DNA from 2 places in the Chitinimonas sp. JJ19 genome. Region 1 is predicted to be linked to the other one. Evidence: predicted binding sites of a transcription regulator. Region 1 holds the regulator's gene; the other holds the start of a gene.

The links. Region 1 encodes sigma-54, which starts transcription at its own class of promoters, with help from an activator protein. Its sites were predicted from a motif close to CTGGCACGCTTCATGCTT; they were not measured.
Region 2: the regulator sigma-54 is predicted to act here: its motif matches at 3,648-3,665, upstream of V7714_RS10240 (nitrate/nitrite transporter).

What each region holds. Positions count from the first base shown of each region.
Region 1 covers NZ_JBAMDD010000011.1:138,878-154,643, reverse strand. Annotated here, with positions in the region: gene V7714_RS14730 (TIGR00266 family protein) at 117-908, opposite strand; gene V7714_RS14725 (flavin prenyltransferase UbiX) at 979-1,587, opposite strand; gene rapZ (RNase adapter RapZ) at 1,584-2,444, opposite strand; gene hprK (HPr(Ser) kinase/phosphatase) at 2,451-3,392, opposite strand; gene V7714_RS14710 (PTS sugar transporter subunit IIA) at 3,463-3,918, opposite strand; gene hpf (ribosome hibernation-promoting factor, HPF/YfiA family) at 4,107-4,454, opposite strand; gene V7714_RS14700 (RNA polymerase factor sigma-54) at 4,498-5,958, opposite strand; gene lptB (LPS export ABC transporter ATP-binding protein) at 5,976-6,701, opposite strand; gene lptA (lipopolysaccharide transport periplasmic protein LptA) at 6,698-7,231, opposite strand; gene lptC (LPS export ABC transporter periplasmic protein LptC) at 7,212-7,787, opposite strand; gene kdsC (3-deoxy-manno-octulosonate-8-phosphatase KdsC) at 7,790-8,305, opposite strand; gene V7714_RS14675 (KpsF/GutQ family sugar-phosphate isomerase) at 8,375-9,361, opposite strand; gene V7714_RS14670 (monovalent cation:proton antiporter-2 (CPA2) family protein) at 9,500-11,467, shown strand; gene V7714_RS14665 (prepilin-type N-terminal cleavage/methylation domain-containing protein) at 11,510-12,169, opposite strand; gene V7714_RS14660 (sensor histidine kinase) at 12,348-14,093, shown strand; gene V7714_RS14655 (type II secretion system protein) at 14,090-14,938, opposite strand; gene V7714_RS14650 (hypothetical protein) at 14,935-15,766, opposite strand, start outside.
Region 2 covers NZ_JBAMDD010000007.1:7,540-23,305, reverse strand. Annotated here, with positions in the region: gene nirB (nitrite reductase large subunit NirB) at 1-428, opposite strand, end outside; gene V7714_RS10245 (bifunctional protein-serine/threonine kinase/phosphatase) at 432-2,210, opposite strand; gene V7714_RS10240 (nitrate/nitrite transporter) at 2,215-3,426, opposite strand; gene V7714_RS10235 (ABC transporter ATP-binding protein) at 3,835-4,626, opposite strand; gene ntrB (nitrate ABC transporter permease) at 4,861-5,751, opposite strand; gene V7714_RS10225 (CmpA/NrtA family ABC transporter substrate-binding protein) at 5,762-7,024, opposite strand; gene V7714_RS10220 (ACT domain-containing protein) at 7,736-7,987, shown strand; gene V7714_RS10215 (hypothetical protein) at 8,254-9,483, shown strand; gene V7714_RS10210 (hypothetical protein) at 9,497-9,919, shown strand; gene V7714_RS10205 (ANTAR domain-containing response regulator) at 9,963-10,547, opposite strand; gene V7714_RS10200 (ribose-phosphate pyrophosphokinase) at 10,788-11,702, opposite strand; gene V7714_RS10195 (thymidine phosphorylase family protein) at 11,680-13,209, opposite strand; gene V7714_RS10190 (MBL fold metallo-hydrolase) at 13,206-14,573, opposite strand; gene V7714_RS10185 (universal stress protein) at 14,811-15,647, shown strand.

The sequences.
Region 1 (15,766 bases):
GCGCGGTGCTGATTGCACTCTCAGGGTGATGGGATGCACTCCCTGGTGTGGCGCAGCAGATATGGCGTCGGGCAAAATGACAAAGGCCGCTTATGCGGCCTTTGTTGTCGGCGGGTTTATTCGCTCTCGAAGATATTGCCCAGGTTACCCAGTACCGAGCCTTGCTCGCCGCCAGCGCTGCCGCCCATCTTGGAGGCGCCGACGATGCGGTTGGCCAGGCGGGCCAGGGGCAGGGATTGCAGCCAGACCTTGCCGGGGCCGCGCAGGGTGGCGAAGAACAGGCCCTCGCCGCCGAACAGGGCGCTCTTGATGTTGCCGACGTACTGGATGTCGAAATCTACAGTGGGGGCGAAAGCCACCACGCAGCCGGTATCGACACGCAAGGTTTCGCCTGGCTTGAGGGTTTTTTCGATAACGGCGCCGCCGGCGTGGATAAAGGCCAGGCCGTCGCCCTCCAGCTTTTGCAGGATGAACCCTTCACCACCGAAGAAGCCGGCGCCCAGCTTTTTCTGGAAGCCTATGCCCAGCGATACACCCTTGGCGGCACAGAGGAAGGAATCCTTCTGGCACATGAGGGTGCCGCCGACGTCGGGCAGGTGCACGGGGATGATCTTGCCGGGGTAGGAGGCGCCGAAAGCGACCTTTTTCTTGCCTTGGCCCTGGTTGATGAACACGGTGGTGAACAGCGATTCGCCGGTGATCAGGCGCTTGCCGGCGCCCATCAGCTTGCCCATGAACCCCTTCTGGGCGTCGGAGCCGTCGCCGAAGATGGTATCCATATGGATGCCGTCTTCCATGTAGAACAGGGTGCCGGCTTCGCCGACGGCGGCTTCGCCTGGGTCCAGTTCCACTTCCACAAACTGCATATCGTCACCGAACAGCTGGTAATCGATCTCGTCCATTGCCATTGCTTTTCTCCTAGTGAGGCGGTGCAAAAGAGGTTTGTTTCCTGTACCTGGCGTACCAGGTGCAGGAGGGCTACTCGCCCCAGCGCTGCATCAGCGCGTGGGGGACATTGATTTGATCCAGTATGCGTGCCACCACGAAGTCCACCAGTTGGCCTATGGATTGCGGATGGTGGTAGAAGCCTGGATTGGGGGGCAGGATGCAGACGTTCATGCGGGCCAGCTTGAGCATGTTTTCCAGGTGCAGGGCCGAATAGGGGGTCTCGCGCGGCACGATGACCAGCTTGCGGTTTTCCTTGATGGCGACGTCGGCAGCGCGTTCTATCAGGTTGTCACTCATGCCGGCTGCGATGGCTGCCAAGGTGCCCATGGTGCAGGGACAGATCACCATGGCATCGGCGGGGTTGGAACCCGAGGCGACCGGTGCAAACCATTCTTCGCGGCCGAACACCCGCAACTGGCTGTCGGCCACGCTGTGACGTTGGCGCAGCATGGTTTCGACTTCCTTGGCGCGCGATGGCCAGGTTTCGTCCAGCTCTTGCTTGATGACGATCTGGGCGGCTTGGGAGTACAGCAGGTAGACATGTACACCGGCGGCCAGCAGGCATTCGAGTAGGCGCAGGCCGTAGGGCATGCCGGAGGCGCCGGTCAGCGCCAGGGTGACGGTGCGGGGCTTGCTCATGTGGGGCTGGACTCCCTGTGCCGCACCAGCACTTGGCGTTCCTGCGCAAAATGGGCTGCCAGCTTTTCGGCCAGCCAGACCGAGCGGTGCTGGCCGCCGGTACAGCCTATGCCGACGGTGACATAGCTGCGGTTGTCGCGATCAAATGCGGGCAGCCAGTTTTCCAGATAGCGCAGGACATCGGCGTACATGGCCTGGGGGGCGGCCTCGGCCTCCAGAAACTGGATGACGGGTTGATCGAGCCCGGTGAGGGGGCGCAGGCTGGGGTCGTAGTAAGGATTGGGCAGGCAGCGGGCGTCGAACACGAAGTCTGCATCCAGCGGCAGGCCATGCTTGAAGCCGAACGACTGGAAGATAAGGGTGAGGCGGGACTGGTCCAGCGCCAGGAATTGTTTGACCCAGGCCCGCAGGGCGTTGGCGCTCAGCTCGCTGGTATCGACCCGGTGCGACAGATCGGCCACGCTGGCCAGGATCTCGCGCTCCAGGCTGATGCATTCCGCCACGGTGTAGTCGGTATGCAGGGTGGAGAGCGGGTGCTTGCGGCGGGTTTCGGAAAAGCGTTTGAGCAGCGATTCGGTCTTGGCTTCGAGGAACAATACCCGTACGTCCAGGCCCTGGCTCTTGAGGTCTGCCACGCAGTCGGGCAGGGCGGGCAGGCTTTGGGCGCCGCGTATGTCCACGCTGATGCCGACCCGCTGATGGCCTTCGCCTTGCAGCAGGCGCACGGTCTGCGGCAGCAGGGTGGCGGGCAGGTTGTCTATGCAGTAGTAGCCCAGGTCTTCCAGCAGTTTGAGCGCGACGCTCTTGCCGGAGCCGGACAGGCCCGATATCAGTACGATCTGCAGCACGGTGGCCATGGCCGCTTATTCTCCTGATTCCATGAAACGTTGGTGCCGCTCGATGAACTCACGGGTGGAGTCGATGCCACGCAGTTGCAGGATGTAGTTGCGTACGGCGGCCTCGACCAGCACGGCGAGGTTGCGGCCGGCGGCGACGGGCAGTACGACCTTGCGTATGGCCACATCCAGCACGGCCTGGGTGGCGGCCTGCATCTGCAGCCTATCCAGCGGGGTGATGGATTCGGCCTGCTTGGTCAGGTGGATGATGAGCTTGAGGTTCTTGCGCGGGCGAACGGCGGTTTCACCGAAGATGGTGCGGATATTGAGCACGCCCAGGCCGCGTACTTCGAGGAAGTCGCGCAGCAGGGGCGGGCAGCGGCCTTCCAGGGTGTCGGGGGCGATGCGGTAGAGCTCCACCACGTCGTCGGCAACCAGGCCGTGGCCGCGCGAGATCAGTTCCAGCGCTAGTTCGCTCTTGCCCATGGCGCTTTCACCGGTAATCAGCACACCGACCTCCAGCACGTCGAGGAACACGCCATGCAGGTTGGTGGAGACGGCCAGCGCTTTGGCCAGATAGAAGCGCAGCACGTCCATCAGGTAGGGCGATTGTTCGGGCGAGGTCAGTAGCGGGACATGGGCGCGTTCGCAGGCTTCGCGCAGCATATCGGGCGCTGGCTGGCCGTTGGCGATGATCATGGCCGCCATATCGGTGCTGAACAGGTGGTCCAACGACTTTTTCAGGGCGGTGGCCTCTACCTGCTGCAGGTAGGCGATTTCGGCCAGGCCCAATACCTGAATGCGGTTGGGGTGGACGAAATTGAGGTGACCGACCAGGGCGTGGGCCGGCTTCTGGTTATCGGCCTCGTTGGACAGCAGATTGTTGGCGCCACTCTGGCCAGCCAGCCAGGTCAGGCGCAGTTTCTCTGCGTTGTCGATGAACAGCTGGCGGACGGTGATTTGGGGCATGGTTCCGTTTCTGTATCAGGCCTGATAGCGACGGTGCCGGGGGCGGGCCGGGGCTGGCTGCCCCGGTGGCTTAGGCTTGCCAGTGGGTGAGCAGTTGGTGCACGTCTTCCGGTGTGGTGGCCTGGCTCAGCGCTTCGCGGATTTTTTTGTCACTGAACAGCTGTGCCAGTTCCGACAGGATCTGCAAATGCAGGTCGGTTGCCTGTTCGGGCACCATCAGTACGAAGGCGAGGTTGACTGGCTTGCCGTCTGGCGCCTCGAAGGGGATGGCTTGCTTGAGGCGCACAAACACCCCTACGGCCTCCTTCAGGCCCTTGATGCGGCCGTGCGGTATGGCGACACCCTGGCCCAGCCCGGTCGAGCCCAGCTTTTCGCGGGCGAACAGGGCGTCGAAGATGGCTGCGCGGGCGATGCCGTGGCTGTTCTCGAACAAGAGGCCGGCCTGTTCGAACAGGCGCTTCTTGCTGGTCAAGTCCAGATCGAGAAAGACGTTGGTCAATGGCAGGAGTGAGGCGATCAGGGCCATGGTTGTGCAATGCTGGAATAGGCCGCCATTGTACGCCGGTGGGCGGCCAGGACAAGGCGTGAAAGTCGGCTTGTGCTGGGGGTGTGGTGCCAGTGTGGCATGGTCTGCAGCAGAATGGAAAACGGGAACGGTGTCCCTGTACCGTTCCCGTTCCCTCTCGTCACTTGCGCTTTACTGCTACGGCGCCGTCAGGCGGCTGCCTGATCGTGGCTTTCCGGTTCTACGTGATGCTTCATGGCATCGGTGTGGCGGTCTCCATATCGCTTTTCTTTGTGCTTTAACACTTGCCGATCCAGCTTGTCGGCCACCAGGTCTATGGCGGCGTACATATCGGGCTCGGTGGCTTCCACATGGATATCCTTGCCGCGCAGATGCACATTCACTTCTATCTTCTGCTGCAGCTTGTCGACGCTGAGGGTGACGCCCATGTCGATCACATGATCGAAGTGGCGGGTGACCCTCTCCAGCTTGGTCTGCACGTATTCGCGGATGGCTGGGGTTACGTCGAGGTGGTGCCCACTGATGGTCAGGTTCATACGACTCTCCTTGTGTTAAGGACGCCGCCTAGCTGCGGGGCGGCTACAGGGACTTTCGTTGGTTCACGGGAGGGATCTGCAAGGCTTCACGGTACTTTGCGACGGTACGGCGGGCAACATTGATGCCCTGCTTGCCGAGCACTTCGGCCAGCGTACTGTCACTCAGTGGTTTCTTGGGGTCTTCGTTCTGTATCAGTTGTTTGAGAAGGGCTTTGATGGCGATGGCCGAGCATTCGCCGCCCGAGTCGGTATCTACATGGCTGCCGAAGAAATACTTGAACTCATAGATGCCACGCGGCGTGAGCATGTATTTCTGGGTAGTCACCCGAGAGATGGTCGATTCGTGCAGGTCCAGCTCCTCCGCAATATCGCGCAGCACCAGGGGGCGCATGGCGACTTCGCCGTGTTCGAAAAATCGCTGCTGCTTTTCGACGATGGCCTGTGCTACGCGGAGTATGGTGTCGAAGCGTTGCTGGACGTTCTTGATCAGCCACTTGGCTTCCTGCAGCTGGCCGGACAGGCCTGTGCCGTTTTCACGATGTTGCCGCAGGATGTTGGCGTACAACTGGTTGACCTTGAGTTTGGGCATCGCAGCTTCGTTCAGCTGGACCGTCCAGCCGTTGCGAAGCTTCTTCACCACCACGTCTGCTACCACGTAGCGGGTGTCAGTCTCGCCGAACACTGCTCCGGGCCGTGGGTTCAGTCGCTGTACCAGCAACTGCGCGGCTCGCAGGGCGGTGTCGTCGCATTTCAGCGTTTTCTTAAGCTTACTGTAGTCCTTGTTAGCCAATAAATCGAGGTGCTCGGCCACAATCTCAAGTGCCAATCCGCTGGCCGGTTCGTGCTGCATCAACTGCTGTAATTGCAACTTCAGGCAGTCCTTGAGATCGACTGCGCCCACGCCACAAGGTTCCAGCTGGCGTATCAATTGCAGGCTGACCTGCAGTTCTTCCAGCTCGATTTCCAGTTCGTCGCGCAGGGATTCGGGGATCAACTCAAAGATTTCGACCAACGGTAGGCCCAGGTAGCCATCGTCGTCCAGCGCGTCGATGACCAGGTTGGCCACGGCATGGTCGCGCTGGCTCAGGGGCAACAGGCCCAGCTGGGCCAGCAGGTGCTCGCGCAGGGTGCTGATGCGTGCGACGTTGGCCTGGGGGTCGAACTCGTCATCGTCTTCGCGCTGGCGCCCGCCGCCGCTTTCGTTCCAGTAGCTGTCGCCCAGCGCGCCATCCATGTCGAAATCGGGTTCGGCGGTATCGGTACTGGGGGCCTCGTCGAGCGAGGGGGGCGGCTCGGTCACCTCCACCGGGCTGCCGTCCTCGCGTACCGGGTGGATTTCCGGCTCGTTGTCGTCCTCGCGCTCCAGCATGGGGTTGTCCTGCAGGAAGCGTTCTATCTCCTGGTTCAGGTCAAGCGTGGAGAGCTGCAGCAACTTGATGGATTGCTGTAGCTGCGGCGTAAGCGTGAGTGACTGGGAGAGCTTGAGTTGGAGGGATTGTTTCATGCTGACACGGTAACAGGCTAAAGCCTGAAATGCTCACCTAGGTAAACCCGGCGGACATTGTCGTTATAGACGATCTCTTCGGCGCTCCCCGAGGCCAGGACGCTGCCTTCGTTGATGATATAGGCGCGATCGCAGATGCCCAGCGTCTCCCGCACATTGTGGTCGGTAATCAGTACACCGATCTTGCGCTCCTTGAGGAAGCGGATGATCTTCTGGATATCCATCACGGCGATGGGGTCTACCCCGGCAAAGGGCTCGTCCAGCAGGATAAAGCGAGGGTTGGCAGCCAGAGCGCGGGCAATCTCGCAGCGGCGGCGTTCGCCACCCGATAGCGAGAGGGCGCTGCTGTCGCGCAGGTGGGCAATGTTCAACTCGCGCAGCAGTCTGTCCAGCCGGCGTTCTATCGTTTCGCTGTTGGTGACATGCAGCTCCAGTATGGCGCGCACATTCTCCGCCACGGTCATGCGGCGGAAGATGGAGGCTTCCTGCGGCAAGTAGCCCAGCCCCAGGCGGGAGCGCTGATGCATGGGCAGGTGGGTGATCTCGGCGTCATCCAGGAAGATCTTGCCGCCGTTGAGAGCGACCATGCCGACTATCATGTAGAAGCTGGTGGTCTTGCCGGCGCCATTGGGGCCGAGAAGGCCGACAACCTCGCCGGCATCCACGTGCAGCGAGACATCGCGGACCACCGTGCGGGATTTGTAGCGCTTTTGCAGGTGCTGGGCGGACAGGCGTGCGGTCATGGCTTAGCTTGGCTCTCGGGCTTTTTCTTGGGCTGTATCACCAGCTTTACCCGGCCATCGGTGCCGGGTGTGGCGCTGGCATTGCCTTCGGCCCGGAAGATCTCGGTCACGCTGTTGTAGACGATATGGCTGCCGCTCAGCTCATCCTGGCCGCGCTTGAGCCAGGCGTTGCCGGTCAGCTTGACGTCGCCGGTCTTGCTGTCGTAGTCGAGCTTGTCGGAGCGGGCATCCAGCCAGACTTCCTGGCCTTCCATCTTTTGCTTGAACTTGACGGGGCGGCCGCTGGCCTGGACGGTTTGTTCGCCGTCGGCCTGTTCGGTGATCACGGCCTGGTCGGCGTCCAGTGACAGGGTGCCCTGTACCAGCCTGACGCCGCCTTCCAAGACGGAGCGACCGGTTTTCTGATCCTGGCTGACGCGGCCGGCATCGACATTGATGGGTTTGCCGCTGTCGGCCTTCTCGGCCAGGGCCAGGGGGGCCAGCAGGGTCAGGGCGCTGGTCAGCAGCAGCTTAGCGTTGAGGCGGGGCATAGTAGAGGCTCACATTGGAACGCAGGTTCAGGCGTGTGTTCGGGTGGTCGTAGTCAAAGCCGGTGCTGCGCATGCGGTTGCCGCCGCTCACCATGTCGGCGGGGGCGTCCGAGCTGGCCAGGCCACGGGTGATGTCCAGCTGCAGGCGGCTGCTCTTGAGTGTCATCGCGTCGACGCCGGCTGCTGCAGTGCGGTGCATGCGTACATCCTGCTCGAAGAAAACCCGGTCGCCGCCTTCGGTGATGCGGGCTTTTTCGGCATTGATGGTGAGCGTAGGCTCGCCGGGCAGGGTGCGTACCAACAGGGCATCTGCAAACTCGGAGTGATCATCATGCGGATAATGCCGCATGCCGCTGGCGGTCAACTGGTAGAGCGGCTTGCCATCGGGGCCGTAGCCGGTGGCCACAAAGCGGTTGATGGTCAGGTCGGGGTCGCGGCTGCCGGCGGGGGGCGAGAAGTAGGGCAGGTTGGTGGCGCGGTCCAGCAGCAGTGCCATGCCGGCCAGGAGGCCGAGCAGTAGCAGGGGGAAGGCGCGGGCCGCGCGGTCGGGCAGCATGCTCACTTTAGATAGGGCGCCAGTTGTGCGTCCAGGGTGCCCTGGGCTTGCATGATGATTTCGCAGGCTTCCCGCACGGCGCCGTTGCCGCCACGCGCGCCGGTGACGTAGTGGGCGTGCTGGCGCACCAGGGTGGGGGAGTCGGGTACGGCGACGGCGAAGGCCACGCGGCGCATGACGGGCAGGTCGATGACATCGTCGCCCATATAGCCGCAATCGGCCATGCTGAAGCCGGTGTCGCTCAGCAGTTGCTCAAATGCGGCTAGCTTGTCGTGCGCGCCCTGGATCAGGTGATCGATGCCCAGGTTGCGGGCACGGTGCTCTACCAGGCGGGAGTTGCGACCGGTGATGATGGCCAGCGCCACGCCGGACTGCCGCAGCATCTTGAGGCCGTGGCCATCGAGCGAGTTGAAGGCTTTCAGTTCTTCGCCGCTGTCGGTGTAGTAGAGGCTGCCGTCGGTCATGACGCCATCGACGTCGAATATCATCAGTCTTACGTTATGTGCGCGTTCCAGCACCGTATTTTCCTTGTCTGCCTGATCGCCCTGAGGCGCTGGCGTGCTATCCGATATTTAAAGGTATAGGGCTTACACCACGCCGGCGCGCAACAGATCGTGCATGCGCAGGGCGCCCACCAGTTTGCCTTCATCCAGTACCAGGACCACATAGACCTTGGCCTGCTCCATCAACTGCACGGCTTCGGCCGCCAGCTTGTGGGCGGCGATGGTCTTGGGGTTGCGGGTCATGAGCTGGGCAATGTCCACGGCCTTGAGGTCCAGCTCCCTATCCATGGCGCGACGCAGGTCGCCATCGGTGAAGATGCCCTGCAGCGTGCCGTGGTCGTCGACCACGGCGGTCATGCCCAGGCCTTTGCGGGTAATCTCGAACAGGGCGTCGCGCACGCTGGCGGTTTGCTTGACCACGGGCAGTTCGTCGCCCTGGCGCATGACATCATGCACATGCACCAGCAGGCGCCGGCCCAGGCTGCCGCCGGGGTGGGAGAGGGCAAAGTCGTCGCGACCAAAGCCCCGTGCTTCCAGCAGGCAGACGGCCAGGGCGTCGCCCAGGGCCAGTGCGGCGGTGGTGCTGGCTGTTGGGGCGAGGTTGAGCGGGCAGGCTTCTTTCTCGACCCGGGCGTTCAGGTGGATGTCGGCGGCCTGGCCCAGGGTGGAGTCGGGATTGCCTGTCATGGCAATCATCCGGGCACCCTTGCGCTTGATGGCAGGCAGCAGGGTGACCAGTTCATCGCTCTCGCCGGAGTTGGACAGGGCCAGCACGATATCGTCGGCGGTGATCATGCCCAGGTCGCCATGGGCGGCCTCGGCCGGGTGCATGAAGAAGGCGGGTGTGCCGGTGGAGGCCAGGGTGGCTGCCAGCTTGCGGCCGACATGGCCAGACTTGCCCATGCCCGCCACCACGACACGGCCCTGGCAGCCCAGCATCAGCTGGTGGGCTGCAATAAAGCTGTCGTCCAGCCGCCCGGCCACGGCCTGTATGGCCTGCGCTTCGATATTCAGCACGTCGCGGGCCAAGGCCAGCAACTCGGCTGCGTTGGGGGTGTGTTGGGTCGTCATAAGGCGGCAGTATAAGGGATGCCAAGGGAACGTCAGTATTCCTGTTTGGTTCCCGTCCCGGGCGTAATGTCGCGTGTGGGCGGGCGAAAGCCTGCTGTATTCGTATAATTCCACCGTTGACCGCCACTGATCGCCTTTATGCACCATGCGCTTGAGACTGTTCTGCTACTCCTGGCTGCCGCTGTGGCGGTGGTCACGCTCTGCCGCCGTTTCCAGCTGCCGGCCATGCTGGGCTATCTGCTGGTGGGTATCGCCATCGGCCCGCATGCGCTGGGCTTGATAGGCAGCTCTACCGAGGTGGCCGAGCTGGCCGAGTTTGGCGTGGTGTTCCTGATGTTCAGCCTGGGGCTGGAGTTCAGCCTGGCCAAGCTGACGGCCATGCGTACCCTGGTGTTTGGGCTGGGTTCGGCCCAGGTGGTCAGCTGCATGGCGCTGGTGATGGGGGCGGCATTGCTGTTTGGCCTGCCGTGGCAGGCGGGCCTGGCGCTGGGTGGCGCCCTGGCCATGTCGTCTACTGCCATCGTCAGCAAGATGCTGGCCGAGCGGGTGGAGATCAATGCCATACATGGGCAGCACGCTATCGGGATTTTGCTGTTCCAGGATCTGGCGGTGGTGCCGCTGCTGATCATGATTCCGGCCCTGGGCCGGGCGGGTGGCGACCCGTGGCTGGTGCTGGGGCTGGCCTTGATCAAGATTGTCCTGACCTTGGTGATACTGCTGTACTTTGGCCCCAAGCTGTTGCGGCCGTTGTTTCATCTGGTGGCCAAGGGGCGCTCTACCGAGCTGTTCGTGCTGAATGTGCTGCTGGTGACGCTGGGCATCTCTTACGCCACTTCACTGGCGGGTTTGAGTCTGGCCCTTGGGGCGTTTCTGGCGGGGATGTTGATTGCCGAAACCGAGTACCGCCACCAGGTGGAGGAGGATATCCGGCCGTTCCGCGATTTGTTGCTGGGGCTGTTCTTTATTACCGTGGGCATGCGGCTGGACCTGATGGCGGTCTGGCGCGAGCTGCTGACGGTGCTGCTGGTGTTTGCGTTTCTGCTGGTGGGCAAGGCGGCCATCATTGCCGGCCTGACCCGCTGGTTCGGCCGCAGCCCCGGCACGGCGGTGCGTACCGGTATTGCCCTGGCACAGGGTGGGGAGTTCGGCTTTGTGCTGCTGGCGCTGGCGGCCGGTTCGGGCATCCTGCCGCCGGTGGCCGAGCAGGTGGCGCTGGCGGCGATCCTGCTGTCTATGCTGGCTGCGCCCTTTCTCATCCAGCAGACCGAGACTATCGTGCGCCGCTTTATTGCGTCGGACTGGATGCTGCAAGCCATGCGGCTGACACAGCTGGCGGCCAAAACCATGGCGACCTCGGACCATGTGATCCTTTGCGGCTACGGCCGTAGTGGGCAGGCGCTGGCCCGGCTGCTGCAGCAGGAGCAAATAGATATCTATGCCTTGGACCTGGACCCTGAGCGGGTGAAGGAGGCGGCGGCCGCCGGCGAGAATGTGTCGTTTGGCGACGCCACCCGGCGCGAGGTGCTGATGTCGGCGGGCCTGACCCGCGCCCGTGCCTTGATCGTGACCTATGACCACACCCCCTCGGCGCTGAAGATATTGCATGTGGTGCGGGAGGAGCGGCCTGATCTGCCGGTGATTGTGCGTACCTGGGATGATGCCGATATCGAACGGCTGCGCGCAGCCGGGGCGGACGAGGTGGTGGCAGAGATCATGGAGGGCAGCCTGATGCTGGCCTCGCACGCGATGATGCTGCTGGGCGTGCCCTTGAACCGGGTACTACGCCGCATACGCGACGCACGGGAGGCGCGTTACAGCCTGTTCAAGGGTTTCTTCCGTGGTGCGACCGACGATAGCCTGGAGGAGCAGGCTCAGCCCAGATTACACTCGGTGGCGCTGGACACCCAGGCTGCGGCGGTGGGCAAGCCCTTGGCCGACCTGGATCTGGCCGAGATGGGGGTGCTGGTGAAGACCCTACGTCGTGGTGGGCGCCGTATTGATGAGCCGGGCAGCGAGGAAGTGTTGATGGCCGGCGATGTGGTAGTGCTGCTGGCGGGGCCGGAGATGCTGAGCCGGGCGGAGCGGCGCTTGTTGAGCGGGGAATGAAAAAAGCCCGCCGGGTGGCGGGCTGGGTGTGTCTTGCTAGCGTCAGGCGATCTGGCGGCAGACTGTGTAGACGCTGTCTTCCGAATAGGGGACGGTGGGCTGGGCGCCAGGCGCGGTGTTGGCGCCAGCTGCGCTGATTGTGGCGCGGAAGGAGCCGCGATTGGGCGTGCCATCATCCAGTTGTACATCCAGGGCTGCGGCAGCCTTACCAGGTACGCGCGACATGCACAGCGACAGGCCCTGTATGCCGACGACGGCATTAGAGATGCCGGTAAGACCGCCAAAGGCGTTACGAGGCAGCGAATCGATGGCAGTGGCGGCAGGGTCGCCACTGATCAAGCCAGCAGCACGCATTTGGCGCCAGAAGATTTCGTTCTCGCCAGCGCCAGTGAAGGTCTGGGCATTGGTGGAGGCGACGATGCCGTTGCCGTCGCCCTCAGGTATGCCGACCCAGTTGGCACCACGCGTGGTGATGGCGGCTGCGCCAGCACTATCGTCACCCGGCATGGCACGGAAGCGGTCGCGGTAGGCGTTGAGGGCGGCGGCGGTGCCATTGAAGTCGTTGACGGCATTCTTGACCTTGCCGTTTTCTATCATCTCCTGGCCTTTGAGCACACCGCCCAGCAGCAGGCCGATGATGACGAGGACGATGGCAATTTCGATCAGGGTGAAACCCTGCTGTTTGCGCGCGATGGAATTCATGGGGGCAATCTCCTGCTGTAGGGAATTTCGCTCGAAGGCGAGCTGAGCAAACACTAAGCAATGCATGTGCCAATATCTATAGTCCAGCTTGAGCCGCTTGTCAGCTTGCTGTTGGCATATTAACACTTGCTGATGTTGTGATTTCAACAGCCCCTGTCGGCATATCGTCGGAGCCTGAATGTCGTTTGATTGGTTGTCTGTGCTGTCGCGCAAACTGCTGGCGCCTGAGGTGCGCTTGCGCTGGTTGCCCCTGCTGCTAGTGTGGCTGCTATTTTTGGCGGCCTGGCTGCCGCAGGGGCATGCGGCCTTGCGTCTGCTGTTGCTGGCGCAGCTGGGCCTGTTGCTGCTGTGGCAACCGGTCTATGCGCCCCAGCGTGCCGTCAGTGGTCGGGGGCTGGTGGGGATGGGGGCGGCGGCGCTGGCCTTGGCACTGTTCGCAGGCCCAGCCTTGCTGTTGGGTTGGATAGCACTGGTGGCGGCGCTGGTGGGTGGGCGGGCAGCGGGTATGCAAGAACCTGGCTTGCGCCGGCTGCATCTGGGCCTGGCCTTGTTGGCGCTGCTCTTGCTCTGGCTGCAGCTATTGCCGGCCGCGCTGCTGCAGGCGCCGCCCTGGCCACGAGTGGTGTCCTATTTGTTGCCAGCGGGCCTGCTGCTGTTGGCCGTGTGGCCCATACCGGCGGCCGAGCCACCGCAGGCGCAAGCGCTGGATTTTCTCTACAGCCTGTTGCTGCTCTTGCTGACCCTGCTGGTCTCGCTGGGCACTGCGGCCTTGGTGCGTGGCTGGCAGTACCCGTATGTGGCTGCCTTGGCCACCATGCTGGTGGCGACCGGTGGGCTGCTGGCAGCCTTGGCCCTATTGTGGAATCCGCTGGGTGGCTTTGCCGGTATAGGGGCCTTGTTCTCGGCCCAGCTATTCCAGTTGGGCGCCCCTTTTGAGCTGTGGTCGGCACAGGTGACGGCGCACTATGGCCGAGAGACGGATGCTGAGGCATTTCTGCAGGCAGCATTGCGGGCATTGCTGATGCTGCCCTGGGTGGCGGGCGGGCATTGGCGCGGGCCGGGCGGGGAGGGGGAGTTTGGTGTTAGGCGTGGGGCGGGTATCTCGCTGACGGCGGGAGGTTTGCAACTAATGCTGAATACGCGGGGGGCGATTACCACGGCGCACAGGTTGCAACTGCAACTGGCAGTGCGTCTGCTGGAGCAGCTCTACCTGGCCAAACAGCGCGAGGCCAGGCTGGCGGAGCATGTTTATATAGAGGCGGTGTACGAGACGGGCGCGCGCCTGACCCACGACATCAAAAATCTGCTGCAGGCCTTGCAGGGCTTGATCGGTGCGGCCCAGGTCAGCAGTGACCCCCATAGACTGGCTAGCCTGTACGCCAGGCAGTTGCCGGAGATAGGGCGGCGGCTGGCGGTAACGCTGGGGAAGTTGAGTGCGCCGACGGGGGGCGACTTCGGGCACCAGACTACGCTGCCCGCAGCTGTTTGGTGGCAGGGCGTTGCCATACGCTATGCCGATGCCGGAATCGCGCTTCACCCTTTGCCTTTGGAGAGTCCGCCGGTGTCGGCCGAGTTATACGACTGCGTAATAGACAACCTATTGCAGAATGCCTTGAACAAGCGTGCTGTCGCCGACACGCTGGTGATCAGCGCCGGGTTGGATGAGCGCGGCAGCCTTTGGGTGGAGGATGATGGTGAGCCTGTGCCGGCATCGCTGGTAGCCAAGTTGCTGCAGGCGCCAGTGGAGTCTGCTTCTGGCTTTGGCTTGGGTTTGTATCAGGCGGCGCGGATGGCGGTGGCGCATGGGGCGCGCCTGAATCTTGCCGAGAACCGGCCAGGGTGCGTGCGCTTCTTCCTCATCCCTGACGGGCAGCCGTCTGGCGAGCGGGAGGAAGGTGACGCTCACGAATCTGGCGGGTGCTAAGGCAATTGCCCGGCGGTGACTAGCCTGTTGTAAAGGAGAGGGGCCGATAGCCATACCATCTGGTCGTCGAAGGGCCCGCCAGGCAGGGTGGTGTCCTGGCTTTGACGGTTATGCCAGACAAATACGGCATCGTTGTTGGGGCTATTCGGGTTGGGGTTGGCGGCTTCATCGGGGCCGGTTCCGCCGGAGACTGCATTGGCGCCGGGGGTGTAGATGATGGCCGGAAGGGCCTCCGCGATCGCTGTGGGAGCCGGCGCGATGGCGCAGTTGGTAGGGGTGACGCCGACGGCGGTGCTGCAGACGTTGAGATTGGGGTTCAGGCCAGCGAATCCCGTGGCACTGCGCACGATACTGCGCATTCCTCCCGGTGCGGTAAAGGTATAGGTGTTGGTAGTAATATCGAATTGTGTTGCAACGGCGTATCTCAATCGGTGGGCCGGCAGATTGCTTGATCCATCAGTGGCATAGCCGCTGCCATCGGTATTGGAAATGCCTAGCGCAACAGCTGGCAGGAAGCCGTTGAAAGGGTTGGTGCAGCGGCCATGGATCGGCAGGATGGTCGTAGCTGCGCCGCAACCGCCGACTGCATTGCTGCAAAAGGACTCCTGGCCGTTGCTGGTGGCGGAGGCGGGGCAGGGGAGCCGGCCATTGGCAATGGCAAACCCGAGCAGGGCTTCTCTGGCCTCTTCCAGTGTGTCATCTGTGGCGCGCGTTCGCTGCTGCTCTAGTTGCGTAGGCAGGCTCATCATGAAGCCACCCAGCACCAGGGCGACAATCACCATGACGGTGGCTACTTCGGCCAGCGTGAAGCCTTGGTGCCTGGTCGGTGCGGGTAGGGCCTTCATGGGCATGTCCTGATGCTCGTACTAATTTCGGTGCGTGAGTTTTGCCACTCTAGCCTGTATAGCGTGTATTGATAGGTGGCAGGTGGTGCGGCTGGTAGAGGGGCTGGGCAGGTGCCGAAGCTGAGCTCAACCTCGGTGTCGCTAATTTGAATGTACCTGATGTTAGCGTACATATTGCTACTGCCATTCAGCCATGGCGCAGTTGCTGTGAGTGCGCAGCCTGGGCCATACGGCAGGAGTGCGCCGGGGCTGCTGCAGTTTCCGAAATCTGCGGCGGGGGCTGGGTATTCGCCGTTGGTGATGGCGTGGCTGTCGAGATCATTGGCTATCCAGCGTGCGAGCCGGTCGGTGATATCTTTCTTGCTGATGGCGATGGGGTGGTCGTTGAATGTGCTTGTCGCGCTGGCAGCAATCAAGACACCGTTATTGCTGGCGTTGTTGAGTGGTGCCGTGCAGTCTGTTGTTGCCCCTGCAATACCTTCCAGATAGAAATTGACATTGTCATTGGGGTTGCTGGCGTTCCGATTGACTTGGCTGGCAAGCGCTTGTCCTGGCGCGATGATCACTAGGGCAAGCTCATCAATAGATGGGCTGTTGCCATTACAAAGCCTTAACCAGTGGCGATTGTCGATGTCAAACAAGGGATATCCGGAGGAGGCATACCACAAAGGGCTGGTTGGCTCTCTGGCGGGGGTTAGCCCGTAGGTCGCATAGTCCAAGCGTCTGGTTTGCCAATTGTCGGGTGTTATCAGTGCAGCTGGCAGGCGACCGTCTGAGCCTAACTGGCTTACGATGATGCCCATCAGCACTTCCTTAGCTTCAGCAAGC
Region 2 (15,766 bases), on a different contig from region 1:
CGGGCGGCCGCCAGCATCTGCTCGGTGTCGTGGATGTCACGGTAGCTGATCACGCCGGGTAAATCCTTGCCCGGCACGGGCAGGATAAAGGGCTTGGAGCCGGTGGCCATCAGTAGCCGGTCGTACTCGGCCTCGGTGCCGTCGGCGGCATAGACCACCCGTTTCTTGCGGTCTATCTTCACCACCTTCTTGCCCAGATGCAGGGTTATGCCTTGTTCGGCATACCATTCTAGTGGGTTGAGTATGATGTCCTGCACGGTCTGCTCGCCGGCCAGCACGGGCGATAGCAGGATGCGGTTGTAGTTGGGGTGCGGCTCTTCGCCAAAGACCGTGATGTCGTAACGGCTGGGGGTGAGTGCCAGCAGCTCTTCCAGGGTCCGTACACCGGCCATGCCATTGCCGATCATGACGAGTTTTAGCTTTTGCATGGTTTAGCTCCGTGGTGTTGCCATAGGGGATGAGGGGATAGGGGCGGCAGTTGCACCGGCGGCCTGTTGGCGCATGCCGGGGGCGGAGTCGGGCGTGCCGACCAGCAGGACAAACAACAGCAGCAGATTGAAGCCCAGCGAGCACAGCGCCAGTGCCATCCAGAGCCGGCCGGGTGAGCGGCTGGCCAGCGGGCTACGCCGTGCCACGCGCAAGGGGCGGGCTTCGCCCAGTTCCAGTGCCAGCCTCAGCTCTTCTGCCGTCTCGAAGCGGTGTGCCGGTTCGCGCGCCACCAGCTTGAGCAGCACGCTCTCCAGCCATAGCGGCAGATCAGGCCGGTAGCGGCTAGGCGGGACAGGGTCACCAAAGCTGGGTGTCTGGAACGGCTCGATCTCGCCATAGGGGTAGCGGCGTGTGAGGGCGTAGTACAAGGTGACGCCTGCGGCGTAGAGATCGCTGGCCGGGCTGGCGGTGTGGCCGCTGTACTGCTCGGGGGCGATATAGCTGGGTGTGCCCGGTGTGGCACTGTCGGTCGGGGTGATGCCGGGGCATTGCGCCACGCCCAGGTCCAGCAGGCGCAAGCGGCCTTCTTGATCCAGGTGCAGGTTGTCGGGCTTGATATCGCGATGGACGATATCCAGCCGGTGCAATGCCCCCAAGGCACGGCTCAGGGCCAGGCCCAGCCGCACGGCATCCTGTGGGCTGAGGGGTTCGTTGCGGGCCAACCGGGCCGCCAGGGTTTCGCCGGGATACCAGCGCATGGCCAGGATCAGCCAGGGGCTGTCGGTGGTGTCGATGACTTCGGGCAGGTGTTGGCTGGCGGCACGCCTGAGCAACCAGCCCTCCGTCAGCAGGCCCTGGGCCAGTTCGTTATCCTTGCCGGCCAGCTCGGTCAGGGTCTTGATGACCACCCTTTGCCCGCGTTCATCTCGGGCGCGGTACACCAGGCTGGCGCGGCTCTCGGCCAGCAATTGCTCTATCTGGAAGCCGGCGATGAACTGGTCCGGCCGCAGGCGTGGCGGGATGGGCAGCGTGGCGGCCTGGGCCAGTTCGTCCAGCAGTTGGCCTTGCGGCAGGGCCTGGACCCGCACCACGACGGCCGTTACATTGTCCTGGCTACCGGCCGCCAGGGCGGCAGCCAGCAGCGCGTCGGCGGCGCGCTGGGGTTCATGGTGCAGTTCCAGCAGGCGGTGCAGGGCGACATCGCCCAAGGCTTCCCATACGCCGTCGCACACCAGGGCAAACAGGTCGCCGGCCTGCAGTTCGCCCTCGCAAAAATCCACCATCACATGTTGATCGAGACCCACGGCGCGCTTGAGCACATGCTGGTAGCCAGGCTGCTGCCAGGTATGGTCTGCACTCAGTTGCACCAAGCCATCGGCATTCAAGCGGTAGGCACGGCAATCACCGACATGGGCCAGGGTATAGCGGCGACCGCGCAGTACCAGCGCCGTCAGGGTGGTGGCCAGCGGCTGGCTTAGTTTGTCGCGCTGGGCCTGGCCGTTCAACCACAGGTTTTGTGCGGTGATGATGCGGTCCATGGCATGGGCAGGTTCCCAGGTGTCGGGCGTGGCGTAGTAGTCGGCAGCCAGGCCGCGCACGGTGGCCTGTGCAGCCAGCTTGCCATCGGCCGAATGGCTGATGCCGTCGGCTATCGCCAGCAGCCAGCCCTTGGTGGCAACCATGTCGGCTGGCGGTTCCACCGCTGCAAGGGCATCCTCGTTGCGCGGTTTTTTGCCGGCCAGGCTGGCAGTGCCGATGGCAAGATCAAGCAAGGCGTGCATGGGGTCAGACCTTGGCGCCAGCGATATGGGCGGCACCCCAGGTGGTGCGCCAACGCTGTTTGACCGACAGCAGGCCCACCCAGGCAAACAGGGCCAGCGCAGCAAACAGGCTCAGGCCCAGCGAATAGCTGCCAGTCAACTGCTTGGAGTACCCCAGGCCCGTTGCCAGCAGAAAGCCACCTATGCCGCCAGCCATGCCCACCAGGCCGGTCATCACGCCTATCTCCTTGCGGAAGCGCTGCGGCACCAGCTGGAACACGGCACCGTTGCCCATGCCCAGCCACAGCATGCCGGCCACCAGCGCCATCAACGCCATCCAGGCATGTGGCAGATCGCGAGACACCAGGTAGAGGCAGGCTGCGGCCAGGGTATACATCACCAGCAGCGAACGGATACCGCCCACCTTGTCTGCGACCGTACCGCCTATGGGGCGCATCAGCGAGCCGGCGAACACGCACATGGCGGTATAGAAACCCGCCTGCACCGGCTCCAGCCCGTATTGGTCGTTGAAGTAGACGGTGAGCGAGGAGGCCAGGCCAGAGAAGCCGCCGAATGTGACGCAATAGAAGAACATGAACCACCAGGCATCACGGTCGCGTAGTACGCCCAGATATTCGGACAGCTTCTTGGCGGGTGGGCAGTTGGGGCTGTCCTTGGCCATGGCGAGATACAGCACGAATACCAGCAGCAGGGGAATCAGCACCAGCCCAAACACGGCATTCCAGCCAAAGGCCTTGGCCAGGCTGGGGGCAAACAGGGCGGCGATGGCCGTACCCGAGTTGCCGGCGCCGGCTATGCCCATGGCCGTACCCTGGTAGTGCGGTGGATACCAGCGCGATGCCAGCGGTAGCGCCACTGCGAAGGAAGCGCCTGCCACGCCCAGGAACACCCCCAGCACCATGACCTGTGAAAAGCTGTGCACGCCGGCCAGCCAGGCCACCAGCAGGGCAGCCATCACGATCACCTGGCCCAAGGCGCCAGCCAGGCGAGGCTTGAGGTGATCGACCAGCACGCCCATCAGCAGCCGCAGCAAGGCGCCCGCCAGCAATGGCGTCGCCACCATCAGGCCCTTCTGCGAGGGGCTGAGGCCCAGATCGCGGGCGATATAGACCGCCAGTGGCCCCAACAGCACCCAGACCATGAAGCTGAGATCGAAATACAGGAAGGCCGATACCAGTGTGGGCGTATGGCCTGCTTTCCAGAAACCTTTGTCCATTTGCTACTCCCCTGTGCCCGAACGCTACGCGGGCCTAGAACGCAAAAAAGGCGTCCTCGCTGCCGTATCGGTCTTGCATGACCGATAGGGTGCGGGGACGCCTTTGTCCGAAATCTGTAGGTTCGACCTTGAACCGTTGTCTGCCTCTGGGGCCTTGGGGGCTCCGTCCACCGCTGCGCCGTTGCAACGATGGGTGCTGCTTATTACAGGCAGATCGCTATCAGCAAATGCCGTGCCATTGCCTTGTTTTTATATTAATCAATGGCTTGGGTTGTTTTTTGATTGGAGTGGCCGGAGCGGCGCATGAATTTTGTGCGGTGCGGCAAGCGGTATGCACTATGCAGGTGCGCGGGGGCGTTGGGCCGTGCTTGTCGGCTTGGCCCGTGGCCTGCCCAGCAATGCAGGCGACTATGCGGCCTGCCGTATCTCTCGCCGGTACAGAAAATCCATCACGACATTGCGGGCAGCGTGATAAGCCGGGTCGCTGGCCAGCGCCAGGCGTTCGCGCGGGCGGGGCAGGTCTATGGCGAGTATTTCGCCCACGGTGGCAGCGGGGCCATTGGTCATCATCACGATGCGGTCGGACAGCAGGACGGCTTCGTCCACATCATGCGTCACCATCAGGGTGGTGGTGCGGGTCTGGGCGACGATGCGCAACAGTTCGTCCTGCAGGTGGGCGCGGGTGAGGGCATCGAGGGCGCCGAAGGGCTCGTCCAACAGCAACACTTTGGGCTGCATGGCCAATGCCCGAGCGATGCCTACGCGCTGCTTCATGCCGCCGGATATCTCGTGTGGGCGTTTGTGGGTGGCATGGGTAAGGCCGACCATGGCCAGCGCGTCGTGGGTGCGCTGCTTGAGTGTGCTGCGGTTCTCCCTGCCGCCAAATACCCGCTCCACCGCCAGGTAGACGTTGCCGTAGCAGCTCAGCCAGGGCAGCAGCGAATGGTTCTGGAACACCACGCCGCGATCAGGGCCTGGGCCGGCGATTTCGCGGTTATGGCACAGTAGCACCCCGGCCGAGGGCTGCAGCAGGCCAGCGACCAGATTGAGGACGGTGGATTTGCCGCAGCCTGAATGGCCTATCAGCGCAAGGAACTCTCCTTCGCGTATATCCAGATTGACATTGCGCAGGGCCACAAAGCGCCCCTGGCGGGTATCGAAAGCCATGCTGACATCTTGCAGTTGTACGAATTTGTCCATGTGTGGCTCCTGATTCTGGGTGGAAGGTCTGTCGGGCACTTAACAGGCCGTTGAAAAACTGCGGCCCATTCAGTTGATGAGGCGCGCCAGCGAGTGCGGGGGATACAACTAGGTGAGCGCCCACGGGTTAGCCGCACCAAACAGGCCCACAGGGTTGGGGAGCGCCAACCGGCCGTCCCGGTGACGCGGCCAGCGCTCCCGCCCAGTCTTGCTCCATGCCTGCTTCTTGTTGTCTTAGTACTCGAATCGCCGTGCGAGCAGCACCAGGGCCTGCTCCAGCAGCAAGCCGACGATGCCGACCACGAAGATGGCAATCAGGATGTGGGCGACATTGAGGTTGTTCCATTCATCCCATACCCAAAAGCCCAGGCCGACGCCGCCTGTCAGCATTTCGGCGGCGACGATGACCAGCCAGGCCACGCCTATGGCCAGGCGTATGCCGGTAATCATGTGTGGCAGTACGGCCGGGAAAAGGATGCGGGTGAATACCTTTGACTCAGGCAGCTTGAGCACGCGGGCGACATTGAGGTAGTCCTGCGGTATCTGAGCTACGCCTGCTGCTGTGTTGAGCACCATGGGCCAGATGCTGGAGATAAAGATGACCCAGATGGAGGCCGGCCCGGCGGCCTTGAACACCAGCAGGCCTATGGGTAGCCAAGCCAGCGGTGAGACTGGCCTGAGCAGGCTGATGATGGGGGCTGCCATGCGGCCGATAAAGGCAAAGCGACCAATGATGAAGCCGGCGGGTATCCCCACCAGTGCGGCAAGGCCGAAGCCGATGCCGACGCGGGCCAGCGAATGCAGGATGTTCCAGCCTATGCCTTGATCGTTGGGGCCGTTGTCGTAGAAGGGGTCGGCGAACAGCTCTGCTGCGGCTGCCCAGGTAGTGGCTGGGCCAGGCAGGCTGGCGTTGTGCAGTGACAGCAGCTGCCATCCCAGCATGAACAGCGCCAGCCCCAGCAGGGGTGGCAGGCCATGGAAGGCCAGCCAGTGCAGGCTGCGATTGAAACGGCTGGGGCCGGGGGGGAGGCCGTCCAGGGTTTGCAGCCGTGGCGCCGCTGGCCGGCGTGGCTTGCGCCTGGGTGGGTCTTCGGCAAGGGGGGTGGTCAGTGCTTGGGTCGGCATGCTGGGCTCCTCAGGCGCGAATCTTGAAACTGGCGGCGTAGGCGGCTGGGTGCTTGCCGTCCCAAACGGTGCCGTCTATCAGCTTGGTGCTGCGCAGGGCTTCCTTGGGAACGGCGATGCCCAGTGCCCGGGCGGCATCGCTGTAGACATCGATGCGGTTGACTGCTTTGGCCACGGCCAGATAGTCGGGGTCGGTCTTAAGTAGGCCCCAGCGGCGATGCTGGGTCAGGAACCACATGCCGTCCGACAGGTAGGGGAAGTTGACCTTGCCGTCGTTGAAGAACTTCATGTAGTTCGGATCCTGCCACTTGCGCCCCAGGCCGTTGTCGTACTTGCCTTCCAGCCGCTGGTCGATGATGTCGACCGGGCAGTTGACATAGCTCTTGTCGGCTATGGTCTCGGCAACCCGCTGGCGATTGGCCATGGTGTCTATCCAGCGTGAGGCATCGAGCACTGCCATGACCAGTGCCCGGGCGGTATTGGGGTACTGGGTGACGAAGTCGGCGGTGGTCCCCAGTACCTTCTCAGGGTGGTCGGTCCAGATGTCCTGGGTGGTGGCGGCGGTGTAGCCTATGCCATCGGCCAGAGCCCGGTTGTTCCAGGGTTCGCCCACGCAGAAACCGTCCATATTGCCTACTCGCATATTGGCTACCATCTGCGGTGGTGGCACTACGATGGTCTTGACGTCCTTGAGCGGGTCTATGCCCTGGCTGGCCAGCCAGTAGTACAGCCACATGGCGTGGGTGCCCGTGGGGAAGGTCTGGGCAAAGGTGTATTCACGGGGTTCGGCCTTGACCAGACGCGCCAGGCTGGCGCCGTCTTTCACACCCTTGTCCTTGAGCTGGTTGGACAAGGTAATGGCCTGGCCATTGTTGTTCAGCGTCATCAGGACATTCATGTCCTTCCTGGGGCCGCCTATGCCCAGTTGTACGCCATAGATCAGGCCGTACAGCACATGGGCGGCGTCCAGTTCGCCGTTCACCAGCTTGTCGCGCACACCGGCCCAACTGGCTTCCTTGCTGGGTATTATCTTGATGCCATATTTCTTGTCGAAGCCCAGCACGGCGGCCATGACCACGGAGGCGCAGTCGGTGAGCGGTATGAAGCCTATCCTGACTTCGGTTTTCTCCGGTTTACCGGTCTGGCTATTGGCTGCGGCGCGCACCTGGGGCGGCACGACAGAGAGGATAGAGCCGGCACCGGCGAGGCTGAGTGTCTTCATGAAATCGCGGCGGCTGGCGGACGGTGTGCTGTTGTTTGCGGGTTGGTCCATGCTGCTTCCTTGGTCAAAACGCGGGCGCAAAAAAAACGGCGTGCCTCGACCGGTAAAACCGGTCAAAGGACGCCGTTGTCCTTGGGCCGGCAGCAAGGCTGCGCGGCCCGGAGCTATCCGCTTGCATGCAAGCTTGGGCTCCCAGTCAGACTCCCCAACGAATCTGGAGTGATCCGGTTCGACATTGAACCGGGTAACGCCTATTGCTATGCAGCAAGTGTGCCAGCGGGTATCGGTCGCCAGTTGCCGCCCGACTTTCAATGTGTATGTGCATGATATAAAACAGTAATTTTTTGTGTCTTGGCTTGCTGTCCAAGTGTTGCCACTCGGCTGTTGGGCGTAAAGGCACAGTGTCGCCGATTGCGCCATGCACCATGACGCAGCAGGCAGATTGGCGCGGTGCACCAATCCGGTTGAGGCACCTACCTTGATGGCGAAACAAGATGCTTGCCACTGCTTGCGGCTGCAGTTAGAGTGGGGGTGTCGAATCCATTTTGCATTGCAACAGCCCATGTTCCCTGTGCTTAACGCGCTGACCACTACCATGAAACGCACCATGATGATTACATCGTGGGGCGCGCTGGTGTTTGCGCGATCGGGAAGCTGAGCCAGAACCCGAACGACAAAGAATCCAGACGAAGCCCCCGAATCGAAAGATCGGGGGCTTCGTCATTTCAGACCCTATCCCCAGTCCCAGCAGGAGTAATCGAGATGGCACAGCAACTGACCTTGAACCTGGATAACAATAGCGATGCACTGGAGCGCGTGTTGCGCGTGGTGCGCCACCGTGGCTACTCGGTGCGCCGCGTGGCCGCCGAAATGCCCAAGGGCCGTGGCTATATGGACGTATGCATCGAACTGGAAAGCAGCCGTTCGGTGTTCAGCCTGGTTATGCAACTGGCCAAGCTGGCCGAGGTACGCTCATTGGCCATGCGCGGTGAAGGTGTGCGTGTGCTGCTGTAGGCGCCAGCTCCCTAACCTCGCACCGTGTCGCGAGCGGTTGGGTCGGCCCGCTGGGTTCCTTGCCTTGCCAGGTAGGGTCTGCCAGATTCCGCCTCAAAACCCTTGGCCGTTGCAATATGTGGCTTGCCTATCCGGCGCTCCTTACCTATCCCACATAGATGGCGTCGAGGTATGACGCATATATCTCACCCCTGGTCTGTGGGGTGCAAGGTAGAGAGGGCATGATGGGACGCTGGGGTCTGGTAGCGCTTGCGCTATGCAACGCAATGGCAATGCAGGTTAGGGCGGAGGCCTTGCCCGACTGGGTGAAGCTTGATGGCTTTGGCACCGTGGGCGTCTATCACGCGGATGATCCCTATGCCACCGTGCGCTCTGACATACGCTCCAGCACCGGGGCGCGCAACGAGACCCGCTTCGATGCCGACAGCCTGTTTGCCGTGCAGCTCAAGCTACGGCCGGCGGGACCATTCAACGCGGGTTTTCAGTTGATCTCGAAGAAGGAGGTCAACAGCAGCCACCGGCCCAGGGTGCAGTGGGCTTATCTGGGCTGGGAGCCCAGCAGCGAGATCAATATCAAGCTCGGTAGGGCGTTGGCACCGGTTTTCCTGATGTCGGACTACAACGACCTCTACTACGCGCAGATCAGTGCGCAGCCACCGGGACAGGTCTATTCCAATAACTCCATTACCTTCAACGATGGCGTAACCGGGCAGTGGGAGCGCCACTTTGGTGAGGGCGTGCTGGGTATAGAGGGCTATTTCGGCAAAACCCGGGTGGATGTCTCGCTAGGCGAGATTGAAGTGCCGAAGCAGGCCGGGCTCTCCGCCAAGTGGACATCCGGCCCCTTGTTGCTGCGCTTGGGTTATTCCCGGCCCAAGGGCGGGCTGAAGCCTTTTGCCGGCAATAGCGTGGACCAGTTTCTGGGCCTGGTGCGTGATGCCCAGCAATTGGGCCTGTGCAGCAATTGCAACCAGGTGTATCGCGAGCGCTTCAAGTTGACGGATGTAGTCAACAAGATGGTCAGTGTGGGTTTCAGCTGGGACGATGACACTCATGTCGTGCAAGGGGAATGGGTAAGCCGCAAATCTGATTCTGCGATCTTGAGCGGATCGGGCGGATGGTATCTGCTGGGTGCTAGGCGCATAGGCGACTTTACCCCTTATATTGTTTTGGGCAGTCTCAAGCCGATAGCCGAACCGGTTGACCTGAGGCTAACCCCGCCGCCGCAGGCAACGCCGGGCCAAATGGCGCTGCTGAGTGCGCTGGCTGCAGCCAATGCCACCAATGTGACAGGTCAGTACCACCGCGATCAACTGGCACTGGGGTTGCGCTGGGATTTCAGCAGCAATATGGCGCTCAAGCTGCAATGGGATCAATACAAGATCAAGAACCGCTTCTGGGGCAGCAGCAACAAGGTCGAGTTTCGCATGGGGCCGCAGTCCCAGTTCGATGGCAAGGTGAATACCTACACCGCCAACCTCGACTTTATCTTCTGAGCGAGAGCCGACCATGACCCGCATGCATCGTCATCTCGGTTCCATCGTCTTATGCGCCATAGGGGTGCTGGCGGCCCAGGCAGAGCCGGTGCTGGTGGCTGGCAGCAAGAGCCCTGCCGTGTCGTTTAGCCGGCAGCAGGTGCAGGATATCTATTACCTGCGTTTGAAGGAGTTCCCCGGTGGTGGTGTCATCGTGCCGTTGATGCTGGGGGCTGGGCCGGTGCGGCAGGATTTTCTGGACAAGGTGCTGAACAAGAGTGAAGCACAACTGAAAAGCCATTGGGCACGACTGAACTTCACCGGTAAGGGCGTAGCACCCCAGCAGGTTGCCAGTACTGCCGAGCTCAAGCGCCTGTTGGCGGCGAATCCCCATATGGTGGGGTATCTGGACCGGGCCGAGGCCGATGCGAGCGTGAAGATACTGTACGCGCCGTAAGCCTGGGTGGCTACCGCGCAGCCCAGGCTGCCCGACCGACAGGCTAACCCAGCAGTTCGGTCGCTTCCACCAACTGCCTGGCGACCTCGGCAAGCTTCTGCCCACGGGTCATGGCGGTCTTGCGCAGCAGCTGGTAGGCGGCATCCTCATCGATGTTGCGGCGTTTCATCAAGAGGCCCTTGGCACGGTCTATGATCTTGCGATCTAGCAATTGCTGTCGGGTATCGGCCAGCTCATTGCGCAGTTTGCGTTCTTCATCGAAGCGGGCAATGGCCACGTCCAGCACCGGCCTCAGTCGGGCCGGTGACAGCCCGTCCACCACATAGGCCGTCACGCCTGCACGTATGGCCTCCTTGATGCGGGCCTCCGAACCATCGTCGGTGAACATGACGATAGGCCGGGGGGCATCCTGGTGCATGACGGCGATATGTTCCAGCACATCGCGACTGGGGGAGTCGGTATCGACGATGACTGCATCGGGTTCCAGTCTGGCTACCACATCGGCCAGGGCAAAGGCGCTGTCGACTTCGGCAATGACCTCGAAGCCCGCAGCCAGCAATGCGTCGCGCAGCGCACCCAGCTCGCGCTCCGTATCGTCTACCAGTACCAGCCGCAGTGCTTTGTTCATGGGCTTTCTTCCAGGGTGGGAAGAATATAAAGCAAGGCTTATGCCGACTGGTGGATTTGAGTTTATTTAAACAAAATCAATGGTTTGTATTTTCTCGTTTGATGGGTGTGTGCTGTGCATGCCCCACCCTTGCACCAAGATGAGGCTGGTGACACTGATATGGCCAGTCATGGCCGGTCTTGCACCTAGGTGATGTGGCTGAGGTGATGTCGGCAGCCTATGCCATGCAGGCCGGAGGGTTCAGGCCTGTGGCAGGCAATACTGCGGGAGTGCTGCTGCAATCAGCGGCATGACATCAATGGCGTTGCTACTGTGGCTGATGGTGTTGCAGCTGACTACCCTGGCGGCGCCTGCCGCCATGAGGGCTGGCAGTGCATCGCCGCTGAGTATGGGGTGGACGGCGATGCAGATGGGGGCGGCCAGTCCGGCTTCGCGCAGGCGCTGCACGGCCGCAATCATGGTGCGGGCAGTGGAGAGGATATCGTCCAGCAGGACGGGCGTGTGCTGTGCCCAGGCGCCGGCATCGATTTCCGAGACGCTGACGTCACGATCGCCTCGGCGGGTTTTCTCCAATACCAGATAAGGTGCCCCCAGCCGTTGGGCGACTGCTGCGATCCACTGTTCACTTTCGCTATCGGGGCCGATCAGCAAGGGCTTGGTGACGGCCTGGGCAATCCAGTCTGCGATGGCAGGTGCAGCCGCCACGGCGGCACAGGGTAGCTGGAACAACGGGTCGAGGGCGTGGTTGCGATGCAGATGGGGGTCGACCGTGGCCAGGAAATCGATATGCCGCGACAGCACGCTGGCGAAGGTACGCGAGCTGATGGCCTGGCCGGGGGCAAAGCGGATGTCCTGCCGCATGTAAGCCAGATATGGCGCAACCAGGCCCACCTTGCGGGCGCCCAGGTCACGAGCGGCATCGGCGGCGAACAGCAGCGGGGCCAGCTTGCTGTCGGGGTGATCCAGCGTGCATACCAGTATCACGCAGCGATCCTGCAAGCCCTCGGGTACGGTGACCAGCGTTTCGCCATCGGGGAAGCTATGCAGCAGTACAGGGGCCGTGGGGCAGGCCAACAGCGCTGCCAGTGTCTCGCCTTGGGCTTCGTTGCCAGGCAAGGTCAGCAGGACGATATCAGTTTGATTGGGCTTGACCATGGCGGGTGTCCAGGGTGATGACGCTGGTTTGGTCGGCCGCGTAGGCCTGGGCGTAGCGTAGTTCACCCGGGGCCTCGGCATGGATGGTGAAGAGTGGCTGGCCGGCCATGACGGTATCGCCCAGCCTGACATGCAGATCCAGCCCTGCGGCTTTCGATTGTGGTGCACCCGCCAGCTTGGCAATGCGGGCCAGGGTACGGCTGTCTATGTCTTGCACCTGACCGGCTTGTACGGCCAGCACAGGCTGGGTCAGGGGGGCCTGGGGGACTTGCCGCATGCCGCCTTGGGCCTCGCAGATAGCCTGGAATTGCCGCCAGGCGTTGCCGTTATCCAGGGTGGCCGTGGCTAGCGCCATGCCTTGCCCCGGCAGGGCGGCGGCGCCCATATCCAGCAGCCTGGCGGCCAGCAGCAGGGCACGCTCGCGCAAGTCGGCAGGGGCCTGGGGGGCATTCTGCAGCACCTGCAGCACATCGCGTGCTTCCAGGGCTGGGCCGACACCACGGCCTATGGGCTGCCGGCCGTCGGTGATCATCACCTGTACATGGATACCTAGCTGCGTGCCTACCGCAAGCAATCGCGCCTGCAGCCGGGTGGCCGTCTCCAGCGTCCTGACCTTGGCAGTAGGGCCGACCGGGATATCGATCAGCACCTGATCCGATCCGGCGGCGAGCTTCTTGGAGAGGATGGAGGCCACCAACTGGCCGTCGCTGTCGAGGTCCAGCGGTCTTTCCACCTGTATCAGGATATCGTCGGCAGGGCTTAACTGCATGGCGCCACCCCAGACTACACAGCCCCCTGTTTTGCCAACCACCCGCCGTATGCCGGCAAGGTCCAGATTGACGGGCGCCAATACTTCCATGGTATCGGCCGTGCCGGCGGGCGAGGTGATGGCGCGCGACGATGTCTTGGGCATGGTCAGGCCGCAGGCCGAGACGATGGCGACCACGATGGGGGTGGTACGGTTGCCTGGCAGGCCGCCAACGCAGTGTTTGTCGACGATGGGATGGGTGCCCCAATCCAGGGTGGCGCCGGCAGCGACCATGGCGCGGGTAAGCGCAACGGTCTCATCGATGTCCAGCCGCTCACCCGCGCAAGCAGATACGAAGGCTGCCAGGTGCAGATCGGATAAACGGCCCGCAACAGTATCGTTGATGATGGCGCTGAGTTCGGCTGCTGACAGCCGCTGGCCGTAAATCTTGGCACGCAGATAACTCTCGGACTGCAGCACCGGGACATGGGAGAAGGCAAGATTATCGTGATCGTGCAGATGGAGTGCTCGTTGGGCCGATAGGCTCAGTGAGGCTTCGTCTATACCCAGCAGGTTACCTTTGACCGTATTGAGCGTGGCGATGATGCTGCGGCCATTGGCGCTGACCACCAGCCTGGCCTGCGCAGCAAACCCTTCGGAGCGGCAGATATGACAGCCGGCATTCATGTAGACCACGTATTCGTGCGCAGTGTCGATACCCAGCGGCCGAAAGCGAAGTAGGGGTAGCGGGTTGATCATGCTTCGAGCTTGATGCTTTGCAGGTAGTCGGGGACGCAGACATTCCAGTTCAGCTCAGTCGCGATGCGCTTGCGCAGGGCATCGGCGGCATCCGGCTCGCCATGGACGATGAAGGTTTGCTTGGGGGGCGTCAGAAAGCCTCGCAGCCAAGCCAGTATTTCATCGGCATCGGCGTGGGCCGAGAAGTTGGGCACGTTTTCGACACTGGCTCGGATCGGGATGTCCTCGCCAAAGATGCGGACATGGCTGGCGCCGCCCAGCATGGCGGCGCCGCGTGTTCCGCCAGCCTGGAAGCCGGAAAACACGATGGTGTTGCGCGCATCGGGTGCGAAGGCCTTGATATGGTGCAGTACCCGGCCACCGGTCGCCATACCGCTGGCCGCTAGGATGATCATGGGGCCGTGACGTCGGTTAAGCGCCTTGGATTCTTCAGGGGAGGAGACCACGGTGACGTTGCGGCACATGGCTGCGCACTGTGCCTGGGTGAGCCGGTGTTCACCCTGGTGGCGGAGGAAAATCTCGGTCGCATCGACCGCCATGGGGCTGTTCAGGAATACCGGCACCTGGGGTATCTCGCCCGATTCGCGCAGCAGGTGCAGCAGGTACATCAGATTCTGGGCGCGGCCCACGGCAAAGGTGGGGATCAACACCACGCCAGCCTGAGCGACGGTGCGGCGAATGATTTCGCCCAGCTGTACGCGAGGGTCTTCCTGCTCGTGGCTGCGGTTGCCGTAGGTGGATTCCACTAGCAGCCAGTCGGCCTGGCCGACGGTCGCTGGGGGCTTCATCACCAGATCGGCGGGGCGGCCCAGGTCTCCCGAGAACACAATGCGACCCGTGCTGGATGTCAGTTCGACGGTCGCGGCGCCCAGGATATGCCCGGCCGGCCGGAAATGCAGTTTTAGCTTAGGGTTGAGCGCAATATCCTTGCCGTAGGGGCAGGGGTGGAGTTGCTTGAGGCAGCGCTGGGCGTCCGATTCGTCATAGAGCGGCAGGGCAGGATCATGTCGGGAAGAATGGTGGCGATTGGCATAGCCTGCTTCTTCCTCCTGCAGGCGACCGCTATCGGGCAATAGCACTTCACAGAGCTCCCGCGTGGCCGAAGTGCAGTACACCGGGCCGCGATAGCCTTCGCGTACCAATAGCGGCAGGTAGCCGCTGTGGTCGAGGTGGGCATGGGTCAGTATGACGGCATCGATGCTGGCGGGATCGACCGGTAGTTGGGTCCAGTTCCGCAGCCGCAGTTGCTTCCAGCCTTGAAACAGGCCGCAGTCCACCAGCAGGCGCATCCCCTCGGCTTCCAGCAGGTATTTGGAGCCGGTAACCGTGCCGGTACCGCCGAGAAATTGCAGCTGCATGCTCATGCTTCCCCTCCTTTTGTCCGCCCATGTCCGATCACATCCTAGTATGTGACGTTGCACGGCGCGGGCCTTGATGTGCATCAAGCATGGATTGCAGTTGGCGTGGATTGCTTCCTGCTGCTTGGGAAACTAAGTTTTCTGAGGCTGCACTTGATCCCAATCAAATGCGGCAGGTCAAAACAGGCTTAAAAACGAACTTGAGCAAGGTTTTTATCTCGAATGCCACAGGAGGAACACACCATGAGCTATCGCAATATCCTGGTCCAGGTAGACAGTGGCCCACATGCTGCTGCACGCATACGCTTTGCCCTGCAACTAGCGCAAGCTCACGAAGCCCATTTGACGGGGCTGTTTGTGGCGCCTTCGCCCTATATCAATGTGATGGAACCCGGCGGCGGCGCAGGCTCGGTCTATTACGCCATACATGAGGATATTGAGCGCGCGGCGATACAGGCGCGGGAGTTGTTCGAGCGCCTGACCCAGCAGCATCCCAATCAATCGAGCTGGCATCAGCAGATCGGCGTGCCGGCTGAAGCCATCTGCCTGCATGCGCGGTATCAGGATCTGGTGGTGATGGGGCAGTATGATCCAGCCTCGCCAGCTGATGGTTTGCCACCCACGCTGCTGCAGGATGTGGCGATGGCTTGCGGCCGCCCCGTACTGGCGGTGCCGCATGCTGGCAGTTTCCCTACCCTGGACCAGCATGCCATGGTGGCCTGGAATGGCAGCCGCGAGGCTACCCGAGCCCTGACCGATGCCTTACCCTTGTTGCGCCGTGCCAAGAAGGTGACTGTGCTGATCGTCAATGCCAGCATGGACCCAGGCGTACACGGCCAGCTACCGGGTGCGGATGTGGGCTTATACCTTGCCCGCCACGGCGTGGAGGTTGAGGTGGTGAAGGACACTGCATTCAGCCGCGATATCGGTGAAGTCTTGCTGTCTGTAGCCGCCGACAGGCAGGTCGACCTGCTGGTGATGGGACTCTATGGTCACTCGCGCCTGCGTGAAATGGTGATGGGCGGTGCAAGCCGTACCATGCTGGAGGCCATGACGGTGCCGGTGCTGATGTCGCATTGAGTCGTGCAGTGAGGGCGACCCTGACTTCGCTTCCTTGGTATGCCCAGCCAGCCTTTGCTACGGGGCCTGGCTGGCGGGGAGGCAGTACGGGCTGGTTCCACAGCGCAGTAAAGCGGTGA